Regions from separate parts of the Streptomyces sp. NPDC093544 genome, predicted to be linked through region 2. Evidence: riboswitches for the same ligand, from Rfam matches in the RefSeq annotation. Region 2 holds a riboswitch; each other region holds the start of a gene.
What was found. Region 2 has a riboswitch for cyclic di-AMP ahead of AB0N66_RS33140 (M23 family metallopeptidase). Riboswitches for the same ligand answer to the same signal wherever they lie in the genome.
Positions count from the first base shown of each region.

Region 1 (7,124 bases), on a different contig from region 2:
GCCTGTCGGGCCGCAGGGTCAGCACGGCGAGATCGTCACCGTGCCGGGTCCGGGTCACGACTTCGGCGTCCCACCAAGGCGGTTCACCCATCTGCTGCGACTCCCAGGCGCCCTGGAGCATGACGTTGGCGATCGCCCCGTACGCCTCGGCCCAGGCCTTCTCGACCTCCGCGTTCCACGCCGACCCCGCGACGAAGGTGAACGCGGCGATCAGACTCGCCCCCACGGCGGCGTAATGGTCCGGCTCCGCCAGATACTTCCGGTGATCCCGCCCCAACTCCCGCAGGTATCCCGGCAGTGCCGGATCCCCCAGCCGCTCCATCACATACGTCAGCGCCGCGAACAGCCGGTCCCGCTGCCGCTCCATGTCCTCCGGAAAGTCCAGCGGAAACAGCTCGCGTACGTCCGGATTGTGCCGGAACAGATGCGAGTAGAAGTACTTGACCGCGAACTCGGCCCGTCTCTCGACGACCGCGAAGCTGGATCTGAGTATTTCGGGGTCCACTTCGCGACTGTAGGGACTTGCCGAGCCGCGAAGTCAAACAGCAGGTGATTTCCGGACAGCCCGGGGTGAAGGGCGCGATGGTCGTCAGGGGCTCGTCGAGTACCCCTGGTAGCCGGCGGGCGCAGGGCCAACACCGGTTCAGCATCGGGCCGGCCACCGGCCGGACAAGGCATCCCGGCCTCACCCGGATACCGTCAAGGAGTGACCGAGCACCCCACTCCCGCAAGTCCTGCCCCCGAACTCTTCACCTGGGAGTTCGCCACCGACCCCTACCCTGCGTACGCCTGGCTCCGTGAGCATGCGCCCGTGCACAGGACCCGGCTGCCCAGCGGGGTGGAGGCCTGGCTGGTCACCCGTTATGCCGACGCCAAGCAGGCGCTCGCGGACGGACGGCTCAGCAAGAATCCGGTGCATCACGACGAACCCGCCCACGCGAAGGGGAAGACGGGCATCCCGGGTGAGCGCAAGGCCGAGTTGATGACGCATCTGCTGAACATCGACCCGCCGGACCACACCCGGCTGCGCCGGTTCGTCAGCAAGGCGTTCACGCCCCGCCGGGTGGCCGAGTTCGCGCCGCGTGTGCAGGAGCTCGCCGACCAGCTCATCGACCAGTTCGCGGAGAAGGGGTCCGCCGACCTGATCCACGAGTTCGCCTTCCCGCTCCCCATCTACGCCATCTGCGATCTCCTCGGCGTCCCCCGCGAGGACCAGGACGACTTCCGGGACTGGGCCGGGATGATGATCCGGCACGGCGGGGGGCCGAGGGGCGGTGTCGCTCGGTCCGTGAAGAAGATGCGCGGGTATCTGGCCGAGCTGATCCACCGCAAGCGCGAGGAACTGCCCGAGCACCCCGCCCCAGGCGAGGACCTCATCTCCGCCCTCATCCGCGCCTCGGACGACGGCGAACACCTCACGGAGAACGAGGTGGCAGCAATGGGGTTTATCCTTCTTTTTGCTGGTTTTGAGACCACGGTGAATTTGATTGGCAATGGCACGTACGCCCTCCTTACTCACCCCGAGCAGCGGCGGCGGCTACAGGAGTCACTTGCCGCCGGGGAGAGTGGACTGCTCGAAACCGGCGTCGAGGAACTCCTCCGATACGACGGCCCTGTCGAACTGGCCACTTGGCGGTACGCGACCGAGGCCGTCCGGCTCGGCGGGCAGGACATCGCACCCGGCGACCCCGTCCTCGTCGTACTGGCGGCTGCGGACCGTGACCCCGAACGCTTCGAGCAACCGGACACGCTCGACCTCTCCCGCCGTGACAACCAGCACCTCGGCTATGGGCACGGCATCCATTACTGCCTCGGTGCGCCCCTCGCTCGCCTGGAGGGCCAGACCGCGCTGGCCACGCTCCTCACCCGTCTCCCCGACCTCCAACTCGCGGGAGATTCCGCTGATTTGCGCTGGCGTGGTGGTCTCATTATGCGTGGATTGCGCACGCTTCCAGTGGAGTTCGCGGCTCCGGTCGAGTTGTCCACCGGGCGGTCTTGAGGCACTTCGGGTGTCGCGAAAAACTGACGATCCCTCAACAATGTGATCTTCACGTGATCTACGCTGCATCGACTTGTGACAAGCGTTCGAGGCCGGATACGTTCAATGACCAGCGCGGATCATCCGTCGCAGACGTCGTCTGACGTCGCCGTACGTCGCTGTAGTCACCTGCTGTCACATGAAAGGGCTTCCGCATGCTCTCCGGGAACGGCCGCCATCGTCGCCCCCGTCAGGCCCCGGCTCTCATTGTCGCGGCAGGAGTGACCGGATCGGCCATCGCGATCCCGTTGCTCGGTGCCACGAGTGCGAGCGCGGCCGACACCACCACTTGGGACCGCGTCGCGGAGTGCGAGACAGGGTCCTCCTGGAGCGACAACATCGGTGACGGGTACTACGGCGGGCTGCACGTGACCCAGTGGGACTGGGAGAACTACGGCGGCCTCGAATACGCCCCGAGCGCCGACCAGGCCAGCCGCTCGCAGCAGATAGCCGTCGCCGAGAAGATCCTCGACGGCCGAGGGCTCGTCGCCTGGCCCACCTGTGGACCCCTCTCCGGGCTCAGCAAGGACTCCGCCTCGGTGGAGGTCGACACGGGCGTGTCGGACGACCCGTCATCCGACGCCTCCGCCACGCCTGGTGCATCCGGTTCCGCCGACCCGTCCGAATCGTCCAGCCCCTCTCCGTCCGCTTCGCCTTCCTCGGGTGCGACCGAGAGCACCGGGGACTCGACCAAGTCCGACAGTTCGGACGAGGGTGCGAGTGCCGACGCGAGTACAGACGCGAGCACGGACTCAAGCGCGGCGAATGGTGACGAATCGGATAAGTCCACCCAGGGCGACGACTCTTCGAGTGCGTCCGAGGATGAGGCGAGCGGCGCCGGGCGTCACCGTGGCGACATCGCCGCCGAGGGCGCGACCGACGGCGGTACGGACGATGCCGCCTCCGGACGGCACGCCTCCCGTGGCTCCGACGAGGCTCGCGATGTCGTCGACGGCTCGTATGTCGTCCGCGTCGGCGACAGCCTCTCGCTCATCGCCGACGCCCTTGGCCTCGACGGCGGATGGACCCAGCTGTACGCCGAGAACAAGGAAACGGTCGGCGCCGACGCGGACCTCATCCTGCCCGGTCAGAGCCTCGCAGTTGGTGCCGAACCGGGCGAAAAGTAGCGGGAGTTCACGTCATGTTTCGCCATGTAATGTCCCGTTTGGCGAGAATGAGAGATGGATCTCAGACCCCCTGATCGCCTTTGATATTCCGCCGATCCCCTGCCTACGGTCGTGACCGCTCGCCATCGCGGGCCCCGACGGTTGCAACGCCGAATCCTGCCAGCGGCCGTACGGGAACAGTCGTCGCGTCAAGCGCCGTAGGCAGGAGCGGGGGACCCAAGGTAAGCGCCGCGCCCGGTAGTTGACCGGGAGTGGCTTGGGGTTAAGCCGTGCACCGAAAGGTGTGCGACCGGGCACTCACCCGCCCGAACCCGACAGCTCACCTCGTAGGCGTCGGTGAGGGGATCACTTCATGCTGCGTTCGTGCAAGGGCAAGCACCGTCGCCCGTCCAAGGTCACTCGTATCGCCACGCTCGCCGGAGTGACCGGCGTCGCCGTCGCCGCCCCGCTGATGGCGGCCGGCACCGCCTCCGCCGCCACCACTTCCGAGTGGGACACCGTCGCCCAGTGCGAGTCCGGTGGCAACTGGTCCATCAATACGGGCAACGGCTACTACGGCGGCCTGCAGTTCTCCGCCTCCACCTGGTCCGCGTACGGCGGCAGCTCGTACGCCTCCACTGCCGACCAGGCCTCCAAGTCCCAGCAGATTTCCGTCGCCGAGAAGGTTCTCGCCGCGCAGGGCAAGGGTGCCTGGCCGTCCTGCGGCACGGGCCTGTCGAACGCCGCGAACGACGCCGGCTCCAGCGACTCGTCCTCGTCCTCGGGCAATTCGCAGAGCACCACCCCCTCGCAGCAGAGCACGCCGAGCTCACAGACCGACGAGCAGCGTGCCTCGCGTTCCTCGGAGCGGGAGACCGCCGCGAAGGAGACCGTCGAGACCCCGACCGGTAAGACGGTCAAGAAGGGTGACGGCGAGTACAAGGTGAAGAAGGACGACACTCTCAGCGAGATCGCCGAGGCGAAGAACGTCAAGGGCGGCTGGCAGGAGCTGTTCAAGCTGAACAAGGACATCATCGACGACGCGGACTTCATCTTCCCGGGTCAGCAGCTGCACCTCAGCTGACGGCCGGGGTCGCCGGCCGACGGCGGTCGGCCGGCGGCTGATATTCGGTTCTCAGCTGAACCACAGCAGGCTCCTATACGTGGTCTCCATACTGAAGGCCTCGTGTGGGTCACCCCCGTCCCCCACGGGCTCCCCGCTCCGGTGCGTGTTCCCCCGTACGCACCGGGGCGGGGCTTTTTCATTTCCGGCTGAGATCCGGCTTCGCTCCCTCTCTTTACGGCCCCTCTTCACCCCCTCTCCTCTGTCTTTTTGTTCCGTTCTGGAACAATGCGTACGCTCAGTTCTGTACAAGAGGGGGTAGACCGGCTGGCCGATCCCTCGGAGCCGGTTAGGCTCATCCCGCGGGGCTGCCACAGTCCCGCGTACCCGCGTCACATTCCTGAAGGAGATGCTCGTGCCGTCCATCGACGTCGTCGTAGCCCGGGAAATCCTCGACTCGCGAGGGAACCCCACCGTCGAGGTCGAGGTCGGCCTCGATGACGGCAGCACCGGTCGTGCCGCCGTCCCGTCCGGCGCCTCCACCGGAGCCTTCGAGGCCATCGAGCTGCGCGACGGTGACCCCAACCGTTACGGCGGCAAGGGTGTCGAGAAGGCCGTCCTCGCCGTCATCGAGCAGATCGGCCCGGAGCTCGTCGGTTACGACGCCACCGAGCAGCGCCTGATCGACCAGGCGATGTTCGACCTGGACGCCACCGACAACAAGGGCTCGCTCGGCGCCAACGCCATCCTCGGCGTCTCGCTCGCCGTCGCGCACGCCGCCTCCGAGGCCAGCGACCTGCCCCTCTTCCGCTACCTGGGTGGCCCGAACGCGCACCTGCTGCCCGTTCCGATGATGAACATCCTCAACGGTGGGTCGCACGCCGACTCGAACGTGGACATCCAGGAGTTCATGATCGCCCCGATCGGCGCGGAGTCCTTCTCCGAGGCGCTGCGCTGGGGCGCCGAGGTCTACCACACCCTCAAGAAGGTGCTGAAGACCAAGGGCCTGTCCACCGGTCTCGGCGACGAGGGCGGCTTCGCCCCGAACCTGGAGTCCAACCGCGCCGCGCTCGACCTCATCCTTGAGGCCATCAAGCAGGCCGGTTACATCCCGGGCGAGCAGATCGGGCTCGCGCTCGACGTCGCCGCGTCCGAGTTCTACAAGGACGGCAAGTACGAGTTCGAGGGCAAGTCCCGCTCGGCCGCCGAGATGACCGAGTACTACGAGGAGCTCGTCGCCGCGTATCCGCTGGTCTCCATCGAGGACCCGTTGTACGAGGACGACTGGGCAGGCTGGAAGGTCATCACCGACAAGCTGGGCGACAAGGTCCAGATCGTCGGCGACGACCTCTTCGTCACCAACCCGGAGCGCCTGGCCCGCGGCATCGAGGAGGGCTCCGCGAACGCCCTGCTCGTCAAGGTCAACCAGATCGGCTCGCTGACCGAGACCCTGGACGCCGTCGAGATGGCGCAGCGCAACGGCTTCAAGTGCATGATGTCCCACCGCTCCGGCGAGACCGAGGACACCACCATCGCCGACCTCGCCGTCGCGGTGAACTGCGGCCAGATCAAGACCGGCGCCCCGGCCCGCTCGGACCGCGTCGCCAAGTACAACCAGCTGCTGCGCATCGAGGAGATCCTCGACGACGCGGCCGTGTACGCCGGCCGTAGCGCCTTCCCGCGGTTTCGCTCTGCGAACCATTAAGCACAGCAAGGGCTGAGCCTCGGCTTCGTAGGAAGCGTCGTACGTACGTCCCCGTACTCGGTCCCGTACCGTGTGCGGGGACGTACGCACGTGCAGGCAGGGACGTATCGGGGAGGCGGGAATCATGGCTGTGAAGGACCGGGACCGGTTCTCCACCTCGACCAGGCTGCGGCTGCTCGGCGAGCAGACGGCGGCCCGGGTCTACCGCTCCCAGACCAAGCGCCAGGCGCGCCGCTCGCGGCTCACCGGGCGGGCGGCGCTCCTCGCTCTTGTCCTGTGCTCGCTGGTCGTCGCCCTCGCGTATCCGATAAGGCAGTACGTGTCCCAGCGCGCCGAGGTCTCCGACCTGGTGCGGCAGCGGGAGCAGGCCCGCGCGCGGGTCGAGCAGTTGCGTGACCTCAAGGCGCGCTGGCAGGACGACGCGTACGCGGAGCAGCAGATCCGGGACCGGCTGCACTATGTGATGCCGGGGGAGACCGGCTACATCGTGATCGACCCGGACGCGGCGAAGCAGTCGCGCGTCGACCAGGGAGCGGCCGACCGTCCCTGGTACGCGAACGTCTGGGACGGCGTGGACAGGGCCGACGCCGCCGCCGACCGGTGAACGAACCGATCGACCAGTTCACCGGCGGACCGCCCGACCGATCGATTGACTGAATCGGCAGACCTACCGGGCCGACCGGCTGACTGAACCGGCAGACCGACCAGGCCGACCGGCTGACTGAACCGGCAGACCGACCAGGCCGATCGGCTGACTGAATCGGCAGACCGACCGATTGACCGGTTTGACTGACCGACCTTTTGACTGACTGATCAGAAAGACATGTGACTCACGGCATGGAAACGCCACCGCCGCCCACCCCGCGCACCGAGCCGACCGACGCGGACGTCGAGGCCTTCAAGCAGCAGCTGGGGCGACCGCCGCGCGGGTTGTGCGCGATCGCGCACCGCTGTCCCTGCGGTCAGCCGGACGTGGTGGAGACGGCGCCACGCCTTCCCGACGGGACGCCGTTCCCGACGACGTACTACCTCACCTGCCCGCGGGCCGCTTCCGCGATCGGCACGCTGGAGGCCAACGGGGTCATGAAGGAGATGACGGACCGGCTGGCGAGCGATCCCGAGCTGGCCGCCGCGTATCGCGCCGCTCATGAGGACTACATCGCCCGGCGTGACTCCATCGAGGTCCTGGAGGGCTTCCCCAGCGCGGGCGGC
Region 1 is NZ_JBFBEA010000028.1:94,034-101,157, reverse strand. Features, by position in the region: gene AB0N66_RS34225 (globin domain-containing protein) at 1-505, opposite strand, end outside; gene AB0N66_RS34220 (cytochrome P450) at 707-1,999, shown strand; gene AB0N66_RS34215 (transglycosylase family protein) at 2,260-3,165, shown strand; cyclic di-AMP (ydaO/yuaA leader) riboswitch at 3,349-3,513, shown strand; gene AB0N66_RS34210 (transglycosylase family protein) at 3,518-4,228, shown strand; gene eno (phosphopyruvate hydratase) at 4,617-5,912, shown strand; gene AB0N66_RS34200 (septum formation initiator family protein) at 6,037-6,516, shown strand; gene AB0N66_RS34195 (DUF501 domain-containing protein) at 6,750-7,124, shown strand, end outside.
Region 1: another riboswitch for cyclic di-AMP. It lies ahead of AB0N66_RS34210 (transglycosylase family protein); the one in region 2 lies ahead of AB0N66_RS33140 (M23 family metallopeptidase).

Region 2 (7,124 bases):
CTGGCGGCCGACGTCCACACCCCCGGCCAGGGCAACCTGCTCAATCTCGCGGACCAGAGCGGGCTGTCCAACATCCGGGTGGCCAACGGCGACGCGATCATCCTGCTCAGGGAGATGCTCACGCCGGACTCCCTGAGCGGCCTGCGCGTGTACTTCCCCGACCCCTGGCCCAAGAAGCGGCACCACAAGCGGCGGCTGATCCAGCCGGAGTTCCTCGACCTCGCCGCCACCCGCCTCGCACCGGGCGCCCTCGTCCACTGCGCGACCGACTGGGAACCGTACGCCGAACAGATGCTCGAAGTGCTGAGCGCACACCCCGACTTCGAGAACACCCGGCCCGACGGTGATTACGCGCCACGTCCGGAGTTCCGGCCGCTGACTCGTTTCGAGGGTCAGGGACTGGACAAAGGACATGTCGTGAACGACCTGCTGTTCCGGCGCGTACAGCACCGGGACCAGCAATCCGTCGGCGACTGAAGCCCGAAGACGGCACCGGACACCACACCGGGCACCACGCACCGTCGCGGGCAGCGCCCCTCCCTCGTTAGGGTCGATGCCGTGGCCACCAGCCCTCCGTACCCGACGCACCCCACCGGCCCCGCCGAGGGTGCCCCGCGGCGGCCTGCGCACTGGTGGCAGAGAAAGTGGGTGCGCTACGGCACGCTGGTCACCCTGCTCGCGATATCCGGGCTGGTGATCCTGGCCCTCGTCCGCCAGCAGACCGGCACGGAGGGCTTCCTGGTCGGCCTCGGTCTCGCCGTGCTCCCCGTCCCGCTCCTCGTCGCCGCGTTCCGCTGGCTGGACCGCGTCGATCCGGGTCCCTGGCGGAACCTGCTCTTCGCCTTCGCCTGGGGCGCGTGCGCGGCCGCGCTCATAGCGATCGTCGCCAACAGTTTCGCGACGAGATGGATAGCGACCACCACCGCCGACCCGACCAACGCCGACACCCTCGGCGCGACCGTCATAGCGCCCATCGTGGAGGAGTCGGCGAAGGCGGCAGCCGTACTGCTGGTCTTCCTCTTCCGCAAGCGTGACTTCACCGGGATCGTCGACGGGGTCGTCATAGCCGGGGTCACCGCCACCGGCTTCGCCTTCACGGAGAACATCCTCTACCTCGGCACCGCCTTCGGCACCGACCAGCTCAGCGGCGACCGCGGGCTCATGTCGGTCACCGCCGCCACCTTCTTCGTCCGCGTGGTGATGTCACCCTTCGCGCACCCGCTGTTCACGGTCCTGACCGGCATCGGCTTCGGTGTCGCGGCCCTGTCCGCCGAACGCCACCATGTGCGCCGCGTCCTGCTGCCCCTCGCCGGGCTCCTGCTCGCCATGGGCATGCACGCCATGTGGAACGGCTCGTCGAGCTTCGGGGATTTCGGGTTCTTCGCGGTGTACGCCACGTTCATGGTGCCCGCGTTCGCGCTGCTGACCGGGCTGGTCATCTGGACCCGGCAGCGGGAACTGCGCACCGTGCGTGCGGAGCTGCCCGCGTACGCGGCCGCCGGCTGGCTGTCCGGGCCCGAGCCGTACGTGCTCGGCTCCATGCAGGCCCGCCGGATCGCCCGCAAGTACGCCGCCCGCCACCTCGGCAAGCCCGCCGCCCGCTCCGTCGCCGAGTACGAGGCGTACGCGACCTCGCTGGCGTTCCTGCGACACCGGGGGCGCGACGGCCGCGCGGGCGCCGACTTCGTCGTACGGGAGCGGGAGTTGCTCCACGAGCTGTGGCGCCGCCGCGATGTCGCCCGCCCGGCCCTGGCGTACGCGGCACGGGCGACGGCTCCGGTTCCGGTGGTCCCGGTACCGCCGCCCTGGCCCGCGTACGGGCACACGCACAGCGAGCCCTACTGGCAGCCCTACGGAGCCGCGACGCCCTACCCCGCGTACAACCCGTACCGCTCGTAGTACGTCATCAGCCGGCGGTTACGCCGACGCCTCCGTCAGCTTGCCCAGCTCCGCGTCCGTGAGGACGAGGTCCGCCACTCCCAGCAGGGCCGGAAGCTGCTCGACATTCCGCGCGGAGGCGATCGGCGCCGCGACCGTCGGCTGGGCGGCGAGCCAGGCCAGGGCGACCGTGGCGACCGGGACCTCGTGGGCCTGGGCGACCTCGTCGAGGGCGGCGAGCACGCGCAGGCCGCGCTCGGTCTCCAGGTGCTTGGCCGCGCCCTCCGCACGCGGGGAGTCGACCGTCGTACCCGGGCGGTACTTGCCGGTGAGGAAGCCGGACGCGAGGCCGAAGTACGGGACGGCCGCCAGGCCCGAGCGGGAGGCGATGTCGCGGAGCGGACCCTCGTAGGTGTCGCGCGAGACCAGGTTGTACGGCGGCTGGAGGGCGACGTAGCGGGCGAGGCCCTCGCGGTCGGAGAGGTCCAGGGACTCCTGGAGCCGCTCGGGCGAGATGTTGGACGCCGCGATGTTGAGCACCTTGCCGGCCCTCACCAGCTCGTCGAGCGCGCCGATGATCTCCTCGACCGGCACCTCGGGCTTGTCGAAGTGCGTGAAGTACAGGTCGATGTAGTCGGTGTCCAGGCGGCGCAGGGAGGCGTCGGCCGCGGCCTTGATGTTGCCGGCGGACAGCCCCTGGTAGTCGGGGTGCTGGCTGACCTTGGTGGCGATCACGATGTCCGAGCGGTTGCCGCGCGCCTTGACCCACTTGCCGATGATGGTCTCGGACTCGCCGCCCTTGTTGCCCTCGATCCACGCCGAGTACGAGTCGGCGGTGTCGAGGAAGTTCCCGCCGGCGGCCGCGTACGCGTCGAGCACGGCGAAGGACTGGGCCTCGTCGGCGGTCCAGCCCCAGACATTGCCGCCGAGGGCGAGCGGGAAGACCTCGAGGTCGGACGAACCAAGCTTGCGAAGAGAAGTCATGACTGAATTCAACGCCGCCAGCGGATGACTGTATTCCACACATACCTGACCGGCAGCTCTGACGTCGGGGGGGGTGCCGTCAGAACCGCCGGGGATCAGGGAACAACGTACGTACGCGGCAGGAGACGTACAGGTCAGGGGTTGAGCCCCATGTCAGGGATTGAGCCCCTTGCTCTGCAGCCACGCCATCGGGTCGATCCCGGTCTCGGCGCCGTCCGGGTGAACCTCCAGGTGCAGATGCGCCCCGGTGACATTGCCCGTCGCACCCACGCGCCCGATGACATCACCCGTGGCGACCTTCTGCCCCACGCTGACGCTGATCGACGACTGGTGGCAGAACCACAGCTCCGTGCCGTCGTCGAGGGTGAGGATCGTGCGGTAGCCGTACGACCCGGCCCAGCCGGCCTCCGTGACGGTGCCGCTGTGGACCGCCTTGATCAGGGTGCCGGTGGGAGCGGCGAAGTCGAGACCGGTGTGGTAGCCGGAGGACCACAGCGCGCCGGCCTGACCGAAGGTCGAGGTGATGGTGTACGAGGAGGTCGGCAGCGTGTAGCTCTTGGCGAGCTCGGCGAGGCGCTCGGCCTCGGCCTTGGCCGCGGCCTCCTCCTCCGCCTTCTTCTTCGCGGCGGTTTCCTTGGCCTCGGCCGCCTTCTGCTCCGCGGCGGCGGCGTCGGCGGCCTTCTTCACGGCGGCGGTCTGGGCGGCCTGCTGGGCCGCGGTGTCGGCCTGGTCCTTCTGGACCTCGGCCTGCTGCATGATGCGCGAACGCAGGACCTCGCCCGCGTCCGTGGCGCCCTGCTCGGTGTCGGCGGTCGTCAGACCGGCGCTGGTGAGCGGGGTGGTGGAACCCGCGGGCTCGTCGGCGGAGCTGTCGTCCGAGAGGATCGAGCCCACGGACGGCAGGTCGGGCACCGAGATCGACACCGGCGGCTTGCCGGGCGCCGCGGTGGCCATGCCGCCCGCGCCGACGGCGGCTATGACGCCGACGCCCAGAACGGTGGAGCTGCGTGCGAGTCCGCCGCCTCCGCGTTGCTTGGAGACGCGGTGCCGGCCGCGGATGGGACGGAGGGAATCCTCGGTGGGGTTCCACTCCTCCCGGGGGCCCTCGTCGTCCATGCCGTAACCGAAGGTGTGCGTTTGGCTCGGCGGGTACGAGGGTGCCTGGGCAGGCGGGTTGGACGCCACGTGGGCGTGCTCCTTTCCTTCCTTCTCGCCTACCGGGTTAGCTGACGGGTTCGGAGCAGGAAGGTCTCCTACGCGCGTCAACCGCTGGTGTTCCCACCGCGGAAGACGCTCGATTCACCCCAAGTTGGTGGTTCCCCGGTTCCCTTGCGGGATTCGGCGCGTGCGCACGGAGCCGACTCTTGTGACGGCTGGGACGACCGCTGCGTTATCGAACGTTAATAGACGCGGGCACTGGATTCCAAGCCGTTCTGACTGATCTTTAACGCTTCCGGCCAGGACTTTCGGGTCATCAGCGGCGTAAAACGGGCGAGTTGACCACACCTTGCCAGTGACATGATTCTGACGGCGCATCAGATGTTATGCGGAGGGGCGCCATCCGATCACCCCTGGTGACAACAGGGGTCAAGGCCCTTTCACAGACGGACCTTTCGCGGCAGGACTCTTCACGGCGGGACCCGTCACGGACGCGCCGCCCTTCACGGACGCCGTACGGCAAGCAGCGCCATGTCGTCCGTCATGCCGCCGCCCGAGTGCCGGCGGACCTCCTCGGCGAGGGTGGCCAGCAGCGCCTCGGGCGCGGGGAAAGTCCGTCCGGCGAGGGCCGCCGCGGGATCGTAGAAGCGCCCGCGTTCGTCGCGGGCCTCGGACAGCCCGTCCGTATAGAGGAGCAGCGTGGCCCCCCGCGGGAAGTCCGTCTCCTGCGCACGGTCGGGCCACATGCCCAACTCGCCCATTCCGAGCGGCAGTGCGGGTTCCCCGGCGTCGAGCGTGCTGAGGGTGCCGTCCGCGCACAGGAGCAGCGGTGGAGGATGGCCGCGGTTGACGATCCGTACGACCTCCTCGCCGTGCGGGATCTCCGCCAGTACTGCCGTGGTGAACCCCTCGAAGGCGTCGAGGCCGTCGCGCCGGGTGCCCTCGCGCGCCAGGGCCCGCTCCAGGCGTCCCGCGACCGCCTCCAGCGTCGCCTCCTGCTCGGCCGCCTCCCGGAACGCCCCGATGACGACGGCGACGGCGGCCACCGCGCCCATGCCCTTGCCGCGTACGTCGCCCACGACCAGCCGTACGCCGCACGGGGAGTCCTGCACCGCGTACAGGTCACCGCCGATGAACGCGTCCTCCTGCGCCGCCTCGTACCGCGCCGCGACGTCGAGTCCGTCGATCCGCTCCTCGGGCTGCGGCAGTACGGCGCGCTGGGCGGCCTCGGCGATCTCGCGGACGGAGGCGAGCCGCGCGTCGCCGCGCCGGACGACGACGTTGATGACGGCGGCCAGGACGGCGGCCGTCGCCACCGTGATCACTTCGGTGACCCCCTCGGCCTGCAGGGCGACGTCGAGCCTGATGTGGATCGCGACCAACGCGACGACGGCCACTACGCCGGTGAGTACGGTGCCGCGCAGCGCGTACAGAGGCGCCGCCACGAGCGGGGCAGCCGTGAGAAGGGGGCCGCCGGTGAAGTCCCTCGGCGTGAGGTACTCGTAGAGGGACCCGGCGACGATGAGCAGCGCGGGGAGCACCCGGACGAACCTGCGGGTGTACGAGACCCTCAGCCGGCCCGCTCCTGATCCCGGTCCGGGCGGCACCGCGTCCCCCAGCCCGGGATCGGGCACGGGGTCTTCCGGCAACCGTCCGCCGGACCGGTCGTACGGGGGGTCGGGCGCGCCGTCGTACGGATCGCCACGCCGGTCGCCGGACCGGTCGCCGGACCGGTTGCGCGAGTCGTGCGGGTCGTGCGGATCCCCCGCCCGCTGGTCACCTGGGTCACCTGCTTGCTGCCCCACCCGTCCAGATTTCCCGGAGCGGGGTCGGGGGGCGACCGGGGTGGGCCGACCGAGGGACGTGCTTGTGTCCCGGGAAACACCAAGGGCCGGAACTCGTGAATCCGAGTTCCGGCCCTTGGCCTTGAGTAGCGGGGACAGGATTTGAACCTGCGACCTCTGGGTTATGAGCCCAGCGAGCTACCGAGCTGCTCCACCCCGCGCCGTTAAAACCAACTATACGCCATCAGCGGGACCCCCAGGACCAGCGTTGATACCGCCCCTCAGGCGGCCGGATTCCCGGCGTGTGTGAGCGTCTCCCAGGACACGAAGAGATCGTCCGTGCCGGCCGGCCGCGTCTGCTCGGCCAGCCGGTGGGCGGCCGGGACATGGACGTCGAGCCGGTCCTCCAGGTGGTTGAGCGCGACCTCCAGGTCGGGCCCCATGTTCCGGTCGACCCGCCCGCCGCACAGCCACGCGGGCGCCGTCTCCCCCATCTGGTACCTGGAGTGGAAGTCGAGCGCGGCCTTCAGCCGGTCCTTGACGTCGAGGTAGAGATCGAGGCCCTGGTGCCAGGCGGTCTCGGCGATGTGCGCGGTGGCGGCGAGCGAGTACCCGACGTGCTTGAAGTTGCGGCAGGTCTCCTGCGAGACCCCGTCCGTGTACCGCTGCTGCCCGAACCAGTACGTGGTCAGCTTCTGCGGGGTGTCGACGGTGCTGCCGACGGGCGTCAGCGGCACCTTCCCGTCCTTCGCGAGATAGAAGTACGCGGGAACACGCTGCCGGAACCGCTCGACGGCGTCGTCGAACGCCTTGTGGTCATCGAGGAACACAGCGATCCCGATGGCGGCGTCGGTCATGACGAGGTCCCAGTTCCCGTTGAAGTCCGGGACCTTCCTGCTGACTTCGGGGAGGTAGGCGGTCCGCAGCATGCCCTGGAACCGCGCGACGCTCGCCGCCGGCCAGGTGGCTCCGGTGTGCCGCACGATCTCCCCGGCCCGCGCCCAGGTGGACCCGGCCCACGCGGTCTGCAGGCCGGCGTTCCCCTCTGTGTGCTTCTGCACCTTCCCCGACCAGGCGTCCATGATCTGAACCGCCTTGTCGGCATGCTCCTGCTTGCCCGTGATGCTCCACAGCAACGCCTGCGTGTACGCCGCGATCGCGTCCTCGCGCTCCTCTACGCAGCCGTGCCCGGCCCGGGTGCCGGGTGGGCACTCGACGGTGGCGTACGGCTTCTCCTCGTACTTGTACGACCCGTACTTGCTGTCCCGCATGTCCAGGAACGCCTGCAGCCACGGCTGCTCCCCGGCGTTCACGTGCTTG
Region 2 is NZ_JBFBEA010000026.1:113,828-120,951, reverse strand. Features, by position in the region: gene trmB (tRNA (guanosine(46)-N7)-methyltransferase TrmB) at 1-477, shown strand, start outside; gene AB0N66_RS33150 (PrsW family intramembrane metalloprotease) at 559-1,899, shown strand; gene AB0N66_RS33145 (aldo/keto reductase) at 1,918-2,862, opposite strand; gene AB0N66_RS33140 (M23 family metallopeptidase) at 3,016-4,047, opposite strand; cyclic di-AMP (ydaO/yuaA leader) riboswitch at 4,059-4,216, opposite strand; gene AB0N66_RS33135 (PP2C family protein-serine/threonine phosphatase) at 4,524-5,639, opposite strand; tRNA gene AB0N66_RS33130 (tRNA-Met) at 5,952-6,025, opposite strand; gene AB0N66_RS33125 (alginate lyase family protein) at 6,086-7,124, opposite strand, start outside.

Region 3 (7,124 bases), on a different contig from region 2:
GTCTGGCAGTCAAGGACGAGCTGTCCAAGGAGAAACAGGAATGACCATCCCTTCAGCTTCAGGGAAGTCGTCTTCTGAGGAGACCTCCTCCTCCGGGAAGTCGTCTTCCCTGAAGTCCCCATCCGGGGCGCAGGAGTTCGACCTCGGTGCGCTGCTCGCCGAACGCGGAGCCGAGCGCTACGAGCTGCACGCCAAGTACCTGAACCACCAGCTCCCGCGCATGCTGCACACCATCGGCTTCGACAAGGTGTACGAGCGGGCCGAGGGCGCGCACTTCTGGGACGCGGACGGGGCGGACTACCTGGACATGCTCGCCGGGTTCGGGGTGATGGGCCTGGGCCGCCACCACCCCGTGGTCCGCCAGGCGCTGCACGACGTCCTCGACGCCTCGCTCGCCGACCTCACCCGCTTCGACTGCCAGCCGCTGCCCGGGCTGCTCGCGGAGCGGCTGCTCGTCCACAGTCCGCATCTGGACCGGGTGTTCTTCGGCAACAGCGGTACGGAAGCTGTCGAGACCGCGCTGAAGTTCGCCAGATACGCGACCGGGAAACCGCGGATCCTGTACTGCCCGCACGCCTTCCACGGGTTGACCACCGGGTCGCTGTCCGTGAACGGCGAGGACGGTTTCCGCGACGGCTTCGCGCCCCTGCTCCCCGACACGGCCGTCCCGCTCGGTGATCTCGACGCCCTGGCAGCGGAGTTGAAGAAGGGCGACGTTGCCGCGCTCATCGTCGAACCCATCCAGGGCAAGGGGGTTCACGAGACACCGCCCGGATATCTGCGCGCAGCCCAGGAGTTGCTGCACAAGCACAAGGCGCTGCTCATCGTCGACGAGGTGCAGACCGGGCTGGGGCGGACCGGGGACTTCTACGCCTATCAGCACGAGGAGGGTGTGGAGCCGGACCTGGTGTGTGTGGCCAAGGCGTTGTCGGGCGGCTATGTGCCGGTCGGCGCCACGCTGGGCAAGGACTGGATCTTCAAGAAGGTCTACTCGTCGATCGACCGGGTCCTGGTGCACTCGGCGAGCTTCGGGTCGAACGCGCAGGCCATGGCGGCGGGCCTTGCCGTGCTCTCGGTCATGGAGAACGAGCAGATCGTGGCCAACGCCCGTGCCACGGGGGAGCAGTTGAAGTCCCGGCTCGCGGCGCTCGTGGACAAGTACGAGCTGCTGAGTGACGTACGTGGCCGGGGGCTGATGATCGGCATCGAGTTCGGGCGGCCCAAGTCGCTGAAGCTGCGCAGCCGTTGGACGATGCTGCAAGCCGCACGCAAGGGGTTGTTCGCGCAGATGGTGGTCGTGCCGCTGCTACAGCGGCACCGCATCCTCACCCAGGTCTCCGGCGATCACCTGGAGGTGATCAAACTGATCCCGCCGTTGGTCATCGACGACCGGGACGTGGACCGCTTCGTGGATGCCTTCACTGCCGTGATGGACGACGCGCACGGCGGGGGCGGGCTGATGTGGGACTTCGGCAAGACCCTGGTGAAGCAGGCGGTGGCGAACCGCTGAGAGTGCGGGCAGTGGTGAACTGAACTGCTGGGAGTGCGGGCAATGCCGAACCGTCGGGTGTTTGCCTCTGAGGCAAGAAATTTGCCTCAGAGGTAAGGCTCGGGCTCAATGGAGGCATGAGCACCGCCGAGGGCATGGACCCTTCCCCTCCCCCGCAGGGGACCGCTGACGAGCTGCACGTCGTCGCACCCCAGCTGCGTGGGCTGCGCCGCCATGCCTCCCTGACCCTGGAGGCCGCGGCTCGTGCCGCCGGGCTGTCGCCCGCCCACCTCTCGCGCCTGGAGACCGGGCAGCGCCAGCCCTCGCTGCCGATGCTGCTCGCACTCGCGCGTATCTACGGTACGACGGTCTCCGAGCTGCTCGGCGAGACGGTCCCCGAGCGTGACGCCGTGGTGCGCGCCGGCGACATGGAGCCGACCGCGGCGGGCGGCTGGACCTACTGGCAGGCCGGCGGCTCGGGCCGCGGGATGCAGGCCCTGCGCGTGCACGTCCCGTACGGCTCGCAGGGCGACATCGTGCGTGTCCACCCCGGTGAGGAGTGGCTCCACGTCCTGAGGGGGCGACTGCGGCTGCGCCTCGGTGACAGCGCGCATGTGCTTGCCCCGGGGGACGGCGCGCACTTCGACTCGCTCACCCCGCACCGCATCGCCGCCGCCGACCGGGACGGCGCCGAGCTCCTCTTCGTACACACCCTGCTGCAGAGCCCCACCACCGCGCTGTGCCTCGGCCCGGTGACGGAGCACGCGACCCCAGGAGAGACGCCATGATCGAACCCACCGGATCCGGCCCGCGCCGCGACATGGACGACAAGCTCCCCCGCGCGCTATGGGTGCGGCTGATCATCTACGTCGCCGTCGGCCACCTCTTCGCGGGCTTCGTCTACCTGCTGTTCACGCTGGGCGCGCAGAACCAGTAGGCGCACGTCAGCCGGGACCGGGAGACCTGCGTCAGTCGAGGAGCCGCTCGCGCAGCCGGTCCCGCAGCTCAGGGGTGATCCCCAGCCCCTGCTCCAGGTAGGCGTCGACGCTGCCCCAGGTCTCCTCGATCGTCTCGAAGGCCGCGGTCAGGTACTCGGCGCGCGCGTCGAACAGCGGGCTGAGCAGCTCCATGACCTCCGACGAGTAGGCCGATGCGGAGGAACTGCTGCGGTGGACCTTGTAGCGACGGTGCGTCGCGTTCGACTCCAGGTAGTCGGCCACGATGGCCTCGCGCTCGACGCCGAGGGCGAGGAGTGTCACGGCTATGGAGAGGCCGGCGCGGTCCTTGCCCGCGGCGCAGTGCATCAGCGCGGGCACGCTGTCCTCGGCCAGCGAGCGCAGCACCTGGGAATGCTCGGCGGTGCGCTCCTTGATGATGGCGCGGTAGGACCTGATCATCCGGTTCGCCGCCTTGCCGTCCGCGAGGAGCGCGCGCAGCTGCTCAAGATCGCCGTCGCGGACCATCTTCCAGAACTCGGATCCGTCAGCCGGGTCGGTCAGCGGGAGATTCACGTTCCGCACGCCCGGCAGCTCGACGTCCGGACCCTCCAGCTTCTGGTCCGCCGCGTTGCGGAAGTCGAAGATCGTGTGCAGGCCGAGGGAGGTGAGGAACGCCGAGTCGTCCTCCGTGGCGTGCGCGAGATGTCCGCTGCGGAACAGCACCCCGTACTTCACCCGGCGGCCGTCCACGGTGGGCAGGCCGCCCACGTCCCGGAAGTTGCGCACAGCGGTCAGCTCGGGTTCGGTCGACGGGACCTGCTGTGTCACGGGGGCTCCTCCCAGTCAGCCGTCGGCGCTGCTCGGCGTCGCCCGCCGACGGACGTTGCGCTCTCGACGATACGACATGGGTTCCTGGGGCAATAAGTTGTCCACAGGCGGTGTCTTCCCAGGTGCGGAGCTGTGCCTCCGGGGCGCCGGGCGCGCGATGATATTGGTAGCCGGTCGCGCCTGATCACATCTGCGATGACTTCAACGGCCGCGAGGAGTATCCCGTCGAGGGCCGGACGAGGGCCGGACAGGGGTCTCGATGTGACAGTTATCCGACCGTGTCGCATATAGCTGTTCTGTCCGAATTAACTGCTTCATTCCAACTGGCCCTGGAATAAGGCATCCTGGGCCGACGTGCGTGAGCAGCGTCATATTCGTGACGATGTGTTGCGACGTCTTTTTGTCAACCCGCCGGAATTCCCTGGTGATTTGACAGGCCCGAGAGGTGTTTTGTCCACAGAGGGTGACGGTAATTCCGAAAATGGATCAAGGGCGGGGCCTGCACAGAAAACCCACATGGTTGTCGACGCGGTCTCATTTCGCTTACCTTCGCCCTCAATCCGGACGGACGCCCAATCCTGCCGCCGCCCGGAATCCGCACACTCACCCGTATGTGGCAGGAGCGGGGGACCCACAGGTTCCACGCCTGTTCCGGTCTCCGGAACGGCTAGGGGTATAGCCGCGCTGCCGCGCGGCCGGGCATCTCCAGCCCGCACCCGACAGCTCACCTCGCAGGCGCCGGAGAGGAATTCGTCATGCCCGCGAAGGGTAAGCACCGCCGTCCCAAGTCCCAGCGTTTCACGCGCTCGATCGCCGTGGCCGGAACGGGTGGCGCCGCGCTCGCGCTGCCGCTCATAGGGGCCACCGGGGCCCATGCCGCGACCTCGGCTTCCACGGTTTCCTCGGCTTCGGAAAAGGCTGCCACGGCTGCCACGACGGCTTCTGGGAAGGCCGCCACTTCCGCTCCCGCCGCGGCTGAGAAGATCGCGACGAAGACTGCAACGAAGACCTACTCGGTAAAGGCCGGAGACTCCCTCTCGAAGATCGCCGACGACCAGAGCGTCAGCGGCGGCTGGAAGAAGCTGTACTCGGACAACCGCAAGGCCGTCGGCGAGGACCCCGCTCTGATCCACCCGGGTCTGAAGCTGTCGATCGGCAAGAAGGCCACCACGTCGAGCGACACGGCCAAGTCGTCCAGCGAGGCGTCGAAGTCGTCGAAGGCATCCGAGTCGTCCGTCAAGACGGCGGCCGAGCCCACGGCCAAGGCCGACGACACCGCGGACTCCAGCAGCAGTTCCGGCTACACGTTGCCGGTCGAGGGCGCCACCATCGGCACCGGCTACAAGGTCGCCGGCAGCATGTGGTCCAGCGGCTACCACACGGGCGTGGACTTCGTGGTCCCGACCGGCACCACCGTCAAGTCCGTCGCCGCGGGCACCGTCGTCTCGGCGGGCTGGGGCGGCGCGTACGGCAACCAGGTCGTCATCCAGCACGCCGACGGCCAGTACTCGCAGTACGCCCACCTCTCCTCCCTCTCCGTCTCGGCGGGCCAGACCGTGACCGAGGGGCAGCAGATCGGCCTCTCCGGGGCGACCGGCAACGTCACCGGACCGCACCTGCACTTCGAGATCCGCACCACGCCGGACTACGGCTCGGACGTGGACCCGGTCGCGTACCTGCGCTCGCACGGTGTCACCGTCGGCTGACGCCTCTCCCTTGCCACTGAAGGCCGGACCCCACGATCCCCGGGGTCCGGCCTTCAGCGTTTCGTGATCAGCGTGCCGCGTTCTCGCGCAGGGAGTTCCAGACCTGGCGGCTGTTCAACTACCCCCGCGGGGCCCTTATTCCGAGCTTGACCCAGACTTTATGAGTGGCTTATCTCACCCTCCGTCAACCCCTTCTTACGGTCGCGTAGCTCACACTCGAAGGTGAATCATGGGCCGATGTGGCAGACGATTCGAAGAGTGGCAACAGATCAGTGATCGGGTCGTACGTAGCGGTGGGGGACAGCTTCACCGAAGGCGTCGGCGACCCCGGGCCTGACGGGGCCTTTGTCGGTTGGGCGGACCGGTTCGCGGTACTGCTCGCCGACCGGCGGCCCGAGGGCGACTTCACCTACACCAACCTCGCCGTCCGCGGGAAACTGCTCGACCAGATCATCGAACACCAGCTCTCGCGGGCGAAGGAGCTCGCGCCGGACCTGGTCTCCTTCTGCGCGGGCGGCAACGACATCATCCGGCCCGGCGTCGACCCCGACGAAGTCGCGGAGCGCTTCGAGCGCGCGATCGCCGACATCACCTCCGCCGTCGGCACCGTCCTGGTGACGACCGGCTTCGACACCCGTGGCGTGCCCGTGCTGAAACACATGCGCGGCAAGATCGCCACGTACAACGGGCATCTACGGGCCATCGCCGACCGGTACGGCTGCCCCGTCCTGGACCTGTGGTCCCTGAAGACGATTCAGGACCGCCGCGCCTGGGACGGCGACCGCCTCCACCTGTCACCCGAGGGCCACACCCGCGTCGCGCTCCGGGCCGGCCAGGTCCTCGGCCTCGAAGTACCGGCCGACCCGGACCAGCCGTGGCCGCCGCTCCCGCCGCGCGGCACGCTCGAGGTCCGGCGCGACAACATCCACTGGGCGCGCGAGTACCTGGTCCCGTGGATCGGGCGGCGGTTGCGTGGCGAGTCCTCCGGGGACCATGTGGCGGCCAAGGGGACGCTCTCGCCGGACGACATCAGGACATGGATCGACGCGGTGGCCTGAGCCGGGCTGTGATGCCGGGCTGCACAGCAGCGTGGCGCAGGACGGGCGAGGGGTGGTGCGCGGCGTTGGAACTTCGACGCCGCGCACCACCCCTCGTCGTCTTCCAGGAGAGCCAGCGGGCGTACGAGCTTCCTGAGGCGTACGAGCTTTGCCAGACGTACGAGGTGGAGCGGGCCGTGGCACCGGCGGTGGTTCGGAGTGTCCGACGGAAGAGGTACGCCTCTCAGCGCACCGTCGCCGTCAAGGCCTCCCGCTCAAGGCCGAGTTCGCGCGCGAGTGCCTCGTCCACCCACTCATGGGTCCGAGCCCGCGACACCGGACCCTCGTACACGGTCATCTGCACGGCGAGCCCGTCGAGCAGCGCTGTCAGCCGAAGGGCCGTGCCGGTGGGGTCCGGGCAGCGGAACTCACCCGCGGCCACTCCCTCCGCGATCACCTCGATGATCGCGGCCTTCCACTGCTTGTCGAGGTAGCACGTGACCTCCCTGAGCGCTGGCTCGCGCAGTGCCGCCGCCCAGCCCTCGATCCACAGCCGCCACCCCTTGGCCTGTCCGGTCGGCGCGTACCAGCGCACCGCCGCCCGCAGCCGGCGCAGGGCCGAGGTACGACGGCCGAGCAGCTTGCGCAGATGGGCGAGGTCGTCCTCGGCGGCGTAGGTGAACGCCTCCGCGAGCAGCTTCTCCTTGGTCGAGAAGTGATACAGCACCAGCGCGTTGCTCACCCCGAGCGCCGATGCCACATCGGCGATCCGCACCGCCGCCACACCCCGCGCCTCGATCTGCTCGACGGCGGCGCGCAGCAACTCCTCACGCCGCTCCGCCACGTTCAACCGCACTCTTGCCACGCGGCAACCCTAATCCCTCGCCAGAGGGGGTGTTGGCGTCGGGTCGCCGGGGTCGAGCAGGCGATACCGGTGCCCCGACGCGGTCATCCGTACCAGCCGAACCGCTCGGCGATCACCGGCAGCCGGTCGGCGACGATGGCGTGCGCGGCCGCCCGCGGAGTGGTCCCGTCGGCCTCGGCGCGGGCCAGCATCTGGTCGATGAGGGCGCGCATGGAGCGCCGTATGTACCTGAACGCCTCGTCCTCGTCCGCGCCGATGTCG
Region 3 is NZ_JBFBEA010000006.1:171,336-178,459, reverse strand. Features, by position in the region: gene dxs (1-deoxy-D-xylulose-5-phosphate synthase) at 1-44, shown strand, start outside; gene AB0N66_RS10825 (aspartate aminotransferase family protein) at 41-1,510, shown strand; gene AB0N66_RS10820 (XRE family transcriptional regulator) at 1,627-2,277, shown strand; gene AB0N66_RS10815 (DUF6126 family protein) at 2,274-2,426, shown strand; gene AB0N66_RS10810 (tyrosine-protein phosphatase) at 2,458-3,255, opposite strand; cyclic di-AMP (ydaO/yuaA leader) riboswitch at 3,831-4,006, shown strand; gene AB0N66_RS10805 (LysM peptidoglycan-binding domain-containing M23 family metallopeptidase) at 4,011-4,961, shown strand; gene AB0N66_RS10800 (SGNH/GDSL hydrolase family protein) at 5,234-6,019, shown strand; gene AB0N66_RS10795 (TetR/AcrR family transcriptional regulator) at 6,243-6,863, opposite strand; gene AB0N66_RS10790 (Glu/Leu/Phe/Val dehydrogenase dimerization domain-containing protein) at 6,947-7,124, opposite strand, start outside.
Region 3: another riboswitch for cyclic di-AMP. It lies ahead of AB0N66_RS10805 (LysM peptidoglycan-binding domain-containing M23 family metallopeptidase); the one in region 2 lies ahead of AB0N66_RS33140 (M23 family metallopeptidase).